3 regions of the Paraburkholderia sp. CHISQ3 genome follow, and region 2 is predicted to be linked to each of the others. Evidence: predicted binding sites of a transcription regulator. Region 2 holds the regulator's gene; each other region holds the start of a gene.

Region 1 (4,314 bases), on a different contig from region 2:
ACGAGCACGGGCTGGGCACCGGGTGTCTGCGGAAACTCGACGGTCGTGTAGGCGACGCGGATGTCGCTGCCGCGCAGCACTTCGTCGCGGAATTCGACGAGGCCGGGCTGCGGCCGGTCTTCTTCGTGCGGCAACGGCATGTCGCGGTCGCCGGCGACCAGTTCGCCGCGCGTACCGAGCACCTGGAAGAACACGTTATCGATGTTGTCCGCGCGCAGGAATTCGCGCGTCGAATCGGGCAGCGACAGCTCGGCGACGCCGTTCACCGGATGGATCTGGCGCGCCAGCACGTAAGCGTCGGTTTCGAGCGCGCGATCGAACGGGCCGTTGGCAATCGATTTGGCGACCAGATACGTGACCGCGATGCTCATCGGCCACAGCAGCAGAAGCGGCGCCAGCATCCAGTCGAGAATCTCGCCGAACAGCGAGCGCGGGCGCGCCGCCGCGGCGGCTTCGGTTTCGTCGGGTGGGGCGAACGGGTTGGCGTAGCTGGCGTCGCGCGCTTCGTCGAGATCCGCCGAAGGGGCGATGGGCGCAGTGGCGCGGTCTGCGCGGGCGGGCATGAATACGTTGCCGTCTATCTATAGTGCTGGTTGGCCGGCATTCCGGGCGATGCCGGTGGTGCGGGCTCGGCGGTGTTTGGGGTGTTGGCAAACGCCTGCGGCTCGCCTGCGGCGGCGGCAACCGGCGCGGCTTTCTCAAGGCAGTAGCCGAGGCCGCGCACCGTGGCGATGCGTACGCCGCCCGGCTCCAGTTTTTTGCGCAGCCGGTGAACGTAGACCTCGATGGCGTTGTTGCTGACTTCCTCGCCCCATTCGCACAGGTGATCGACCAGTTGTTCCTTCGAGACGAGCCGGCCGACTCGCTGCAGCAGCACTTCGAGCAGGCCGAGTTCGCGTGCCGACAACTCGACCACCTGCTCGTTGATACAGGCAATCCGACCCACCTGATCGAACGACAGCGCACCATGCCGCACTACCGTCGGACCGCCCCCCGCGCCGCGCCGCGTCAGCGCGCGCACGCGTGCTTCGAGCTCGTTGAGTGCAAACGGTTTGGCCATGTAGTCGTCGGCGCCGAGATCGAGGCCCTTCACCCGTTCGTCGACGCTGTCGGCGGCCGTCAGTATCAGCACTGGCAGGTTCGAATTGCGCGCGCGCAGGCGGCGCAGCACTTCAAGCCCGGACATGCGCGGTAATCCTAAATCCAGGATAAGCAGGTCGAAGGTTTGCATCGACAGGGCGGTATCGGCTTCGACGCCGTTCTTCACGTGGTCGACGGCATAGGCCGATTGGCGGAGTGATCGAACGACACCGTCCGCGAGTATGCTGTTGTCTTCGGCAATCAGAATTCGCATGGTGCGTCCAGCCTGGCATTGCCGGCGCCGGGGATGCACCTGGCGCGCAGCGGTCTCCGGAAATCTTGTGGGTAGTGTTGGCGGTCCGGTTGGACGCGTGCGCCGTGACATAGCGTGACGTGGCGTGCGCGCAACTTCAATTCCGGGCTTGCCAAAACTACTGTTTTTTTATACAGTATCTGCGTTCGGTGTGCAACCTGGTAAAACAGGTTGCTCCACCACCTCAGACGCCGATCATCATAGCAAAGGACGATTCATGGAAGAAAGCAAGAAAGGCCCGGCTGGACTGACTGCTGAGAAGAGCAAGGCGCTTGCCGCCGCGCTCGCGCAGATCGAAAAGCAGTTCGGCAAGGGGTCGGTCATGCGGCTCGGCGCTGGGGAAGCGGTCGAGGACATCCAGGTGGTCTCCACGGGTTCGCTGGGGCTCGACATCGCACTGGGCGTCGGCGGTTTGCCGCGCGGCCGGGTGGTCGAAATCTACGGGCCGGAATCGTCGGGTAAAACCACATTGACGCTGCAGGTCATTGCCGAAATGCAGAAGATCGGCGGCACGGCGGCGTTTATCGACGCGGAACACGCGCTCGACATCCAGTACGCGGGCAAGCTTGGCGTCAACGTGTCCGACCTGCTGGTGTCGCAGCCGGATACCGGCGAACAGGCGCTCGAAATCGCCGACGCGCTGGTGCGCTCGGGCTCGATCGACATGATCGTGATCGACTCGGTGGCGGCACTGGTGCCGAAGGCCGAAATCGAAGGCGAGATGGGCGATTCGCTGCCGGGCTTGCAGGCACGGTTGATGTCGCAGGCACTGCGCAAGCTGACCGGCACGATCAAGCGGACCAACTGCCTCGTCATCTTCATCAACCAGATCCGGATGAAGATCGGTGTGATGTTTGGCAATCCGGAAACCACGACGGGCGGTAACGCGCTGAAGTTCTATGCGTCGGTGCGTCTGGATATCCGCCGTATCGGTTCGATCAAGAAGAACGATGAAGTGATCGGCAACGAGACGCGCGTGAAGGTGGTCAAGAACAAGGTGGCGCCGCCGTTCCGCGAAGCGATTTTCGACATTCTGTATGGCGAGGGTATTTCGCGTCAGGGCGAAGTCATCGACCTGGGCGTGCAGGCCAAGATCGTCGACAAGGCGGGTGCCTGGTACAGCTATAACGGTGATCGTATCGGCCAGGGCAAAGACAACGCTCGCGAATTCCTGCGTGAAAATCCGGACATCGCGCGTGAAATCGAAAACCGTATTCGTGAATCGCTCGGTGTGAACGCGATGGCGTCCGCTGCACCTGTTGGCGCCGCTGCTGAAGTCGCCGACGAAGAGGAGTAATCGTCGCGTGATACGCAAGGGCCGGCCGGTGTCCGATACAAGGCGCGCCGGCGGCCAGCGTGATGACGGGTCGCGTGGATCATCCGGTCCCGCGGCTGCGTCTGATTCATCGGCTGATCCATTCGAGTCTTTCGACGATCACGACCGCGCTGCGGGTCTGAACTCCGATAGAAGCACCCGCCGATCTTCCGGCTGGTCCCGGCCCGCTCGAGATTCGCATCGCCCAGATGGGGCGAGCGCCCCAGGTGCCGATACTTCTTCGTCAGAAACGGTCTATAGCCGCTCGCGTCGCGCTCGTGACGAGTCAGGTTCCGCCACAAAATCCACCGACACCGACCCCACCGCACGCACTACGCGTCCGGGTCGCTCACTAAAAGGTCGAGCGCTCGGCTACCTGTCCCGCCGCGAATACAGCCGCGCCGAACTCTCGCGCAAGCTGATGCCGTTCGCCGACGAAGCCGATCCACTCGAAGCATTGCTCGACGAACTCGAGCGCGATGGCTGGCTCTCCGACTCGCGCTTTGCGGAAAGCCTGATCAATCGGAGGGCGTCGCGTGTTGGAGCGAGCCGGATCGTAAGTGAGTTGAAGCGCCACGCGGTGAGCCAGACGCTGATCGAAGAAACCGGCGCACAGTTGCGCGAAACCGAAATGGCGCGGGCGCAGGCTGTCTGGCGCAAAAAGTATGGTGCACTTCCCGCCACAGTCGCCGAGCGCGCAAGGCAAGCGCGGTTCCTGATGGCGCGCGGATTCTCTCAGTCCATCATCGGAAAGATTCTGAAGGGCATCGACGACGAGTGGAGTGGCGACTAGCTGCTTCGCGTTGCCGTCTACGATGCTGCATCGCCGCAGACATCGCGCGAAAGTCCAGCCCGCCAGCCTCCCACGGCTGACTCCAAGATGTCTCAAATACTCGATATGCTAAAATCAGGCGGTTTTCCAATCCGGCCTTCCGTCCCGCATGCCGCTTTCCCCGCCCGTCTCCCGTCAGTTGCGCCACCGTCGCGCAATCCATGCGGAAGCCTATGAGCGTGCCGATGGCTTGTGGGACATCGAGGCGTGCCTGACCGACCAGAAGCCACGCGATGTGGCGCTTGCGTCGGGTGTCCGGCCCAATGGCCTGCCGATCCATGAACTCTGGCTTCGCATCACGATCGATAGCAAGCTCACCGTCGTCGACGCCGAAACGTCGTCCGACTGGGTGCCCTATCCCGGTCAGTGCGAAACCGCCAATTCCGCCTATCGCGCCCTCATCGGGCTCAATCTGCTCAACAACTTTCGTCGCGACGCTACCCGCCTGCTGGCCGGTACCGCGGGCTGCACGCATCTCACCGAGCTCTGCGCAGTCCTGCCTACCGCGGCCATTCAGGCATTCGCGGGTGACGTCTGGAACACGAAAAACGGCGGCCCCGACGGCAAGCACGAGCAAGGCAGCGAAGGTCACGCAAGCAACGGCACAGACAACGCAAGCAGCACCACACAACCCACCCGTTCAATCGACAAACCGCCTTTCCAGCTCGGTCGCTGCCACGCGCTGCGATTCGATGGCGAGGCGGTTCGACAGTTTTATCCGCGCTGGCACGGCCACGCGCCACGCTCCGCTCGGGCCGCAGCAGCCGGCGAGCC
Region 2 (4,314 bases):
ACGACGCGGTTCCATCTGGCCGAAAAGCGCGCCCGGGGGCGCGCTTGCCTGATGTCACCGCGTCGTTACATCGGCTGCTGCCGGTTCTCCGCGGTCTGCCTGTCTTTATGCTCTACGATCTGACGGCTTGCACTTCACTGCGGCGCGTAGATCGAATCGAACACGCCACCGTCGGCAAAATGCGTCTTCTGTGCGTTCGTCCAGCCGCCGAACGTATCGTCGACCGTGTACAGCTTCAGCTTCGGAAACTTGTCGGTCAGCGCGGCCGGCACCTTATTCGAACGCGGACGGTAGAAGTTCTTTGCAGCGATCTCCTGACCTTCCTGGCTATACAGGAAGTTCAGGTAGGCCTCGGCAAGCTTGCGCGTGCCATGCTTCTCGACGACCTTGTCGACCACGGCAACCGGCGGCTCAGCCAGAATGCTCACCGACGGCACGACAATCTCAAACTTGTCCGGACCGAATTCCTTCAGCGACAGGAACGCTTCGTTTTCCCATGCGATCAGCACATCGCCGATCCCGCGTTGCACGAAGCTCGTCGTCGCACCGCGCGCACCCGAGTCGAGCACGCCCGCATTCTTATAGAGCTTCGAGACGAATTCCTTGGCTGTCTGCTCGTTGCCGCCCGGCTGATGCAGTGCATAGGCCCACGCAGCGAGATAGTTCCAGCGCGCGCCGCCCGAGGTCTTCGGGTTCGGCGTGACGATCGATACGCCCGGCTTCGTCAGGTCGTTCCAGTCCTTGATCTGCTTCGGGTTGCCCTTACGGACAAGAAACACGATCGTCGACGTGTAGGGCGACGCGTTGTCGGGCAGACGCTTCTGCCAGTTCTTGTCGAGCAGGCCCTTGTTCGCGAGCGCGTCGATGTCGTAGGCCAGCGCGAGCGTCACGACGTCCGCCTGCAAGCCGTCCAGCACCGAGCGCGCCTGTGCGCCCGAGCCGCCGTGCGACTGCTTGAAGGTAATCGTTTCGCCGGTCTGCGCCTTCCACTGCTTGCCGAATGCCTGGTTGATGTCCTGATACAGCTCGCGTGTCGGGTCGTACGACACGTTCAGCAGCGTCGTATCCGCCGCCTGTGCGTGCGACACGATGCCGACTGCTGCCGCGGCGCCCAGCGCCAGTGCGGCAACGAGATGTTTCGTCCTGTCTGCAAACCCCGTAATGCGATAGACCATCCAGTTTCTCCGTGCGGTGTGGTTGTGCTGGCTATGTATGTTGTTGTGCGCCTGATGACGATCAGGTCGAGGCCAGTCTATCGAACGGCTTACATCATTAAAAATAATGTTTCCTCATTCTTTAATACTCAAAAGTGGTAATGGCGGCTGGGCGCGGCGTTGCGGCATGCAAATGGGTGTTTTGGCAGCCAATTGCGGTGCTGCAGCGGCCCCTCTAGAGGACGAACTTAAAGTAACGCTTGATATGTGCCGAATACTGTATAAAAATACAGTCACCTGTCTATCCATACAGTGGCGCTATGACCAAACTCACCGCACGACAGCAACAGGTTTTCGAACTGATCCAGCGCGCAATCGAGCGCACCGGCTTCCCACCCACGCGGGCGGAGATCGCCGCCGAGCTGGGCTTCAGCTCGGCCAATTCCGCAGAAGAGCACCTGCGGGCGCTTGCACGCAAAGGCGTGATCGAACTGGCGGCGGGCGCGTCGCGCGGTATCCGTCTGGTACGCAACCTCGACGACGCACCGCATCAGTTCACGCTGCCACATGCGAGCCTGATGCAACTGTCGCTGCCGCTGGTCGGCCGCGTCGCGGCAGGTAGCCCGATCCTCGCCCAGGAACATATCTCCCAGCACTACGCCTGCGACCCGGCGCTCTTTTCGAGCAAGCCGGACTACCTGCTCAAGGTGCGCGGGCTGTCGATGCGCGACGCCGGTATCTTCGACGGCGATCTGCTCGCGGTGCAGAAAAAAAGCGAGGCGAAAGACGGCCAGATCATCATCGCGCGGCTTGGCGACGACGTGACGGTGAAGCGTCTGAAGCGGCGACCGAACGGCATTGAGCTGATCGCCGAGAACCCCGACTACGAAAACATCTTTGTCGAAGCCGGGAGCGACGACTTCGCGCTCGAAGGCATCGCGGTAGGGCTGATCCGGCCTACCGAATTCTGAACCTGTCGTCTGGAGAGATTCATGGAACGCCTTGCCCGCCTGCTGCCTTTCCGCCAGTTCGGACGTCTGCGCCATTTGCGCGGTGTCGTCCCGTGTGCCCCGCTCGAAGCAGACGGTGCGCCATCGCTGTTCGATGAAGCTCCCACTAGCTCGTCCATCCTGCCGTCGTCGTTGCCGGCATTCGCTCGCGTGTCGCTGAATGCGGGTCTCAACGTCGAACCGGCGCGTCGTGCTCCGGTGCGCGTGTACCATGGGTCGAAGCGACTCATCATGGTCGGTACGATGGATGCCGTATGCCGGATGATTGATCGTGCGATCGCCGAAGAACGTGCCGGCATTCAGGGTGCGCTGTTCGAATAAACGGAGAACGGCAGGCAATGGCAGGGACAGTCAACGGTAGACGCGGATCGCAGCAAGGCAGCATCCGCAAACCACTGGTTATCGTCGTGATCGTGATTGCGATCGTCGCGATCCTGGGGTTCAGCTACGCGTCGCCTTATATGACGCTCGACCGGTTGAAGCGCGCCGCCGACGCACGCGATGCGGCAACCGTCGACCAATACGTCGATTTCCCCGCGTTGCGCGAAAGCCTGAAACAGCAGGTCACTGCCCTGCTCGCGCAACGGCTCGATGCGAAGAGCAACGGCAATCCACTCGCCGCATTGGGCGCGATGATCGGTGTGGCATTGATTGGTCCGCTGGTCGATGCGTATGCAACACCGGATGGCGTTGCCGCGTTGCTGAACGGTATACCGCCGCGCGGTGAACCCGGCGAGCGGCCCCCTGCGCCGTCTCAAACTGCGGCGAGCCCGGCAACCGACGTTGCGCCGGCGCCCGGTGGTACGACACCGCCTTCAACACAGCCCCCGCAGCCGCCGCAAACCACTGCCGGCTATCGCGGGCTGAATGAATTCGTCATCACGTATCGGCACGGCGTAGGCGATACACGTTACTCAGCCATTCTGCATCGCGACGGTCTGTTTTCGTGGAAGCTATCCGCCGTCGATCTGAACGGACGCTAGTTCGAACGCTAGTGCCGTCTGCATGCATTGCCTCCGAGATTCAGGCAGCCTCTTGTTGTTGCTGCTCTTGCACCGATGAACACGCCACCAGGATGCTGCACGACACGCGGTCTAGCAGCGGCGTGTTACCCGCACCCATCCACCAACGCGACAGGCCAGTACGGCATCGATGTCCCACTACGAGCAGATCGACCTGCAACTGGTTCGCGAGATTCGCGATCTCGTCGATAGGATGGCCGAACGCAAAGTGCCCTTGCGCGTTCACACCGCGCTCGGTCAGCCAGTCGACGCCTTCCTGAAGAATGTCGCGCGCGGTTTTCTCGAAGCTGCCGCACGCAACATCGGTTAGCAACCCTGCGCTTTGCGCGATGCTCGAGCGCATATCAACAACCGACAGCAAATGCGTTTCAGCTTTCAGGTCCAGTGCCAGGTCCGCGCCGCAACGCAACGCCTTGCGGCCTTCACGCGAGCCGTCGTAGCACAACAGAATCTTTCGGTAGCTCGCCATCGTCATCTCCCTTCCGCGCCTATCGCGGCATTCGATTCAATCATGGTGCACCGCAATTCAGGTTGCAAGGGATGGAAAACGCCAGGTATTCGAGGCCCTGCAATGGGGCATGCGGCGGTGCAAAACGATGCGAAACAGCACCAAAGCAGCTACGACGAATGCATCGATACCCTAGAATAGGCACCCGTGGCTTACGCATGGCCTGCATCGCGCGCAGACAGCGCGTTCGCCGTTTCGTTTCCGCTGCAGTTTTTTGTTCCCGGAGCCCTCGTCGTCCATGTCAGATGCCGCAATCGAGTTTCAGCAGGTTGAAAAACGCTACGGCGACAAGATCGTCGTCGATGGCCTGTCGTTTCATGTGCAGGCTGGCGAATGTTTCGGTCTGCTTGGGCCGAACGGTGCCGGCAAAACGACCACGCTACGCATGCTGCTCGGTATCGCGTCGCCCGATGCGGGCACGATCCGCCTGTGCGGCGAAGCGATCCCCGAACGCGCACGCTTTGCGCGTATGCGTGTTGGCGTCGTGCCGCAGTTCGATAATCTCGACCCCGACTTCACCGTCAGCGAAAACCTGATGGTGTTTGGCCGCTACTTCGGCCTGAGCGCCGCAGAGACGCGCGCCCTGGTACCGTCGCTACTCGAATTCGCGCGGCTCGAAA
Region 3 (4,314 bases), on a different contig from region 2:
GCGGCCGTGCCCGATGAAGTCGACCTTATCGATCTTCCCGTCACAGGAGCGATTCCGCAGGATCTCAACGGTGTACTGCTACGCAACGGACCCAACCCTCTGCGTGGCCGCTTCAAGGGAAACGACGTGCTGGACTGGTGGCCCGAAGATGCCATGCTGCATGCCATCTCGTTGCACGACGGCCACGCAACGGGTTACAGGAATCGCTGGGCTCGTACAAAACGGTGGGCTGACGTATATAACCCCGATGCCTCACCGACCCTGCTCGATACGAATCCGAACGTGAATGTGCTCTTCCACGCGGGCGAAATACTGGCATTGTCTGAGGGCGGCCCTCCACTTGCCATGACAGCCGAACTCGAAACATTCGGCGCAACCCGTTGTCATCCTGGGCTGGCAAACGGCATGACGGCCCATCCGAAAATCGACCCGGAAACGGGTGAACTGATGAGCTTTCGCGCTGACTGGAAGAAGCCGTTTTTGCGCTATGCCGTGACGGACGCGAGCGGTATGCCGGGTGTCGACATCGAGATTGAGATGTCGTCGCCCTCGATGATGCACGACATGGCAATCACTGCTACCCGCAGTATCTTTCTTGATCTTAATGTCGGGTACGACTTCTCGATGCTGTCGAGAGGATATCGAATGCCATTGCGTTGGCGCGACGACCATCAGGCGAGGCTCGGGATCATGCCTCGCCATGGCGGCGAGCTGCGCTGGTTTGACATAGCGCCGTGCTTTATCCAGCACGTGCTGAATGCGTACGACGCCGACGAGGCGACCGTTGTGCTGGATGCGATTCGATATCCCCGATATTTTCGTCTCGCTGATGGAGGGTCAACATTCGAGACCGCTCCATTGGGCATTCCGTGGCGCTACGTCATCGACCTCGACAACGGAACCGTGGCGGAAAGACAAATCGCGGATATCCATATCGAACTGCCTCGCATCAACGAAGGACGAACCGGCCGTCCCTATCGATTTTTCTATGCCGCGGAACAACCGACCAATACCGAATTTCGCGGTGTCGTTCGCTATGATCTCGAGTCCGGTTCACTACAGCGATATAGCGTTCCCGAAGGTGACCAGAACAGCGAACCGGTCTTCGTGGCGCGCCCCGGCGCCTCTGTCGAAGACGATGGCTGGCTGCTCGTATGTGTCTATCGCCAGGCAACGGATACCAGTGATCTGGTCATTCTCGACGGCAAGAATATAGACAACGCTCCGATCGCAACGGTACATCTGCCCAGGCGAATTCCCGCTGGATTTCATGGGGCCTGGTTACCCAATGATTACCAGGTCGCTGCACCCAGTTGAACGAATTTCGCCGTCCTTCGGTAGTGACGAAGCACAGTCAGTTCACAGCATCGGCGTCGGTGCATGCGCGCCAGACCTGCGCCACGACCGGGTCTGCCGGATTCATGGTGGTCGCATCGAGGAACAGGTTCGACGGCTGCAACTGTGCGGCGGACCATGTCTGCCCGACGACGAAGCGCTTCGCGATGCGACGTGCCTTGCGGGCAAACGTCACCCGTTCGAGCCAGCCCGCATCGAGCGCGTGGCGCGCGAGCCAGATGCGCGCGGATTCGACCAGTTGCGCATCCGTTGATGGTGTGTCGTGAAGTACGACTGCCGCCAGTTCGCTCACGGCCAGATAGCACAGCAAGGCTGCTGTGGAATGGGCGCTGAGTTCAGCGGCAGACGGTAGCTTGCCGGGTTCATTTGCATCCGGAGTCACGGGCACTCGCTCAGACCTGCAGGACACGGCCGTCCGGGCCGATCTTGCGGGGCAGCATGGGGATGGCAGGCACACCGCGCTTCTTCGGCGACTGCGCCAACGCCTGCGCGGACGTCGGCGCGGACTCGCCGGGCAGCGTGGGCTCGGTCACCCGTTTGGCCAGACGCGGCACCGACACACCGGCATGCGACCGCGTACTGCGAGAAACACGCGGCACAGGCGGATGCGCACGCGCCTCCGGCGGATTCCAGATTTCGATGTAGGTCTCCGCATGGACGACCGAGGCCGCGCCGAAGAGTAGCGTGGTCAGCGCAATAGTGCGGACATACATGATTCGCTCTCCATTACCTTGTGTCGTTCAATTCCTGCTGACCTGGATGAGTGCCGGAAAGTAGCAGTTTGCCGTTCCGGTTTTCGGTGTAGGATACTGTACATATATACAGTGATTTTTGCAATCAGCCGATGCCTTCTTCTCCCTCCGCGTTCGCGTCTCATCCGGAAGACCTGCATCCGTCGCTCTGGCGGGCGTCGCAGCTCGCGCGCCACCATGCGCGCACGCTCGACACCGGCTACGCCGCGCTCTCCGCGGAACTACCCGGCGGCGGCTGGCCGGTCGGCGCACTCATCGACCTGCTGGTCCAGCAGGCGGGCGTCGGCGAAATGCGGTTGCTGGCGCCGGCGCTCGGTGCGACCGGCGGCATCAGCGGCATCGGCAACAAACGCCCCATCGCGCTGGTCCGGCCGCCGCACGTTCCGAACGGCCCCGGGCTCGACTATATCGGCGTGCCGCTCAGCCGGCTGATGCTGGTCAAAGCGGCGAAAACCGTCGACGCGCTCTGGGCCGCCGAACAGATCCTGCGCGCCGGCAGTTGCGGCGCGCTGCTGTTCTGGGGGCAGCACGTGCAGACGTCGTCGTTACGGCGGCTGCATCTCGCTGCGCAGTCGTCGGACACGCTCTTCGTGATGATCCGGCCGCTGGCGGCCGCGAAAGACGCTTCGCCCGCGTTGCTGCGACTGGCCCTGCGCGCTTGCGGCGACGGCCTGAGCGTCGACATCGTCAAGCGACGAGGTCCGTTGCGCACCGAACCTCTGTCGCTTCCCCTTCAACCCACACCGGTACTGTTTTCCCGCCATGCGCGTACTGCTCGCCGTCCACTTGCCCCGGTTGCAGCTCGAGGTCTTCAGGCCGAAGTGGCTGCCTGAGCCGGCGCACGGCTGCGCGGTACTGGAGCAGGACCGGGTACTGGTCGCCAGCCGCACGGCCCGCGCGGCCGGTATCCGTCCCGGCATGAAGCGCGGCGGCGTGCTCACGCTCGCGCCCGGCGTCGAGATGTTCGAGCGCGACGTGGCGCGCGAACTCGACGCGCAGCGCGCCGTCGCGGTCACGCTGATGCAGTTCTCGCCGGAGGTCGCGCTGGTCGAAGAAGCCACGGTCATCGTCGATATCAGCGCCAGCCTGCGGCTCTTTGGCGGCGTGTTGAATCTGTGCCGCGCAGCGAAGGCGTTGCTGACCACGCTCGGCTTCAGCGCGCGCGTGAGTCTCGCGCCGACCGGCCAGGGTGCGTGGCTGCTCGCGAAGCGCGGCAACCGCCGCCTGCTGAAAATGCGCTCGCTCGAACGGCACCTCGCCACCGTGCCGCTATGGTCGGTCATCGAAGTGCGACCGTTCGTCGACTGGTTTGCCGGCCTTGGCTGCGAAACGATTGCCGACGTGCGGCGGCTGCCGCGCGCGGGCCTGCAACGCCGCTGCGGCGAGCACCTGCTCGATTCGCTCGATCGCGCATTCGGTACCGCCCCCGAACTGTTCGACTGGCTCGACTTGCCGCCCACCTTTTCTGCCCGCATCGAATTGCCGGATCGTCTCGAACATACCGAAGGCGCGCTCTTTGCCGCGCATCGGCTGGTCGTGCAGCTATGCGGCTGGCTGTGCGCGAAGCAACTGGCGGTGACCGGCGTGCAGTTGCTGCTGGAACACGAGCGCGGCCGGCTCGCCATTGCCCCTACTGTCATCGAAATCGCGCTCGGCGAGCCGGCATGGCGCGAAGACCATCTGCTCCGTCTGCTCCGCGAACGGCTCGCGCGCCTCACACTCGAGGCGCCGGTCATCGCGTTGCGGCTCGACGCTGCCCAGGTCCAGGCCGCCGAACCGCCTTCGGGCACGCTCTTCCAGGAACCGGGTGGTTCGGCGGAAGATCATGCGCGGCTCGTCGAGCTGCTGGCGGCGCGCCTCGGCAACGAGAACGTGCTGCGCCCCATGCCGGGTGCCGATCATCGGCCGGAAGTCGCCAACCGCTGGGTGCCGCTTGGCCAGTCGGGTCAAGCAGGTCAGCCCATGCCGTTACCCGCCGGGCTACCCCGCCCCACATGGCTGCTCGAAACGCCAGTGCAACTGCTGATGCGCAACAATCGGCCGTTCTACGGCTCGCCGCTGAAAATGGCCTCGACCGGCGAGCGCATCGAGGCCGGCTGGTTCGACGAGCAACTCGTCAAGCGCGACTACTTCGTCGCCCAGGCCGACGACCAGTCGTGCTACTGGATCTATCGCGAACTCATCAGCAGCCGCGACGAAAACGATC

The links. Region 2 encodes LexA, which represses DNA repair genes until DNA is damaged. Its sites were predicted from a motif close to ACTGTATNNNNATACAGT; they were not measured.
Region 1: recA (recombinase RecA) is a predicted target of LexA. The motif match lies at 1,514-1,531, and genes of this name have one in related genera.
Region 3: imuA (translesion DNA synthesis-associated protein ImuA) is a predicted target of LexA. The motif match lies at 2,165-2,182, and genes of this name have one in related genera.

What each region holds. Positions count from the first base shown of each region.
Region 1 covers NZ_JALPRG010000002.1:759,161-763,474, reverse strand. Annotated here, with positions in the region: gene M0D65_RS07165 (sensor histidine kinase N-terminal domain-containing protein) at 1-563, opposite strand, end outside; gene M0D65_RS07160 (response regulator transcription factor) at 578-1,354, opposite strand; gene recA (recombinase RecA) at 1,611-2,690, shown strand; gene recX (recombination regulator RecX) at 2,698-3,501, shown strand; gene M0D65_RS07145 (DUF2889 domain-containing protein) at 3,650-4,314, shown strand, end outside.
Region 2 covers NZ_JALPRG010000010.1:298,322-302,635, reverse strand. Annotated here, with positions in the region: gene M0D65_RS23935 (sulfate ABC transporter substrate-binding protein) at 135-1,175, opposite strand; gene lexA (transcriptional repressor LexA) at 1,475-2,125, shown strand; gene M0D65_RS23925 (hypothetical protein) at 2,147-2,485, shown strand; gene M0D65_RS23920 (DUF2939 domain-containing protein) at 2,503-3,147, shown strand; gene M0D65_RS23915 (universal stress protein) at 3,188-3,655, opposite strand; gene nodI (nodulation factor ABC transporter ATP-binding protein NodI) at 3,933-4,314, shown strand, end outside.
Region 3 covers NZ_JALPRG010000003.1:405,948-410,261, reverse strand. Annotated here, with positions in the region: gene M0D65_RS08845 (carotenoid oxygenase family protein) at 1-1,317, shown strand, start outside; gene M0D65_RS08840 (hypothetical protein) at 1,355-1,738, opposite strand; gene M0D65_RS08835 (hypothetical protein) at 1,749-2,069, opposite strand; gene imuA (translesion DNA synthesis-associated protein ImuA) at 2,201-2,941, shown strand; gene M0D65_RS08825 (DNA polymerase Y family protein) at 2,871-4,314, shown strand, end outside.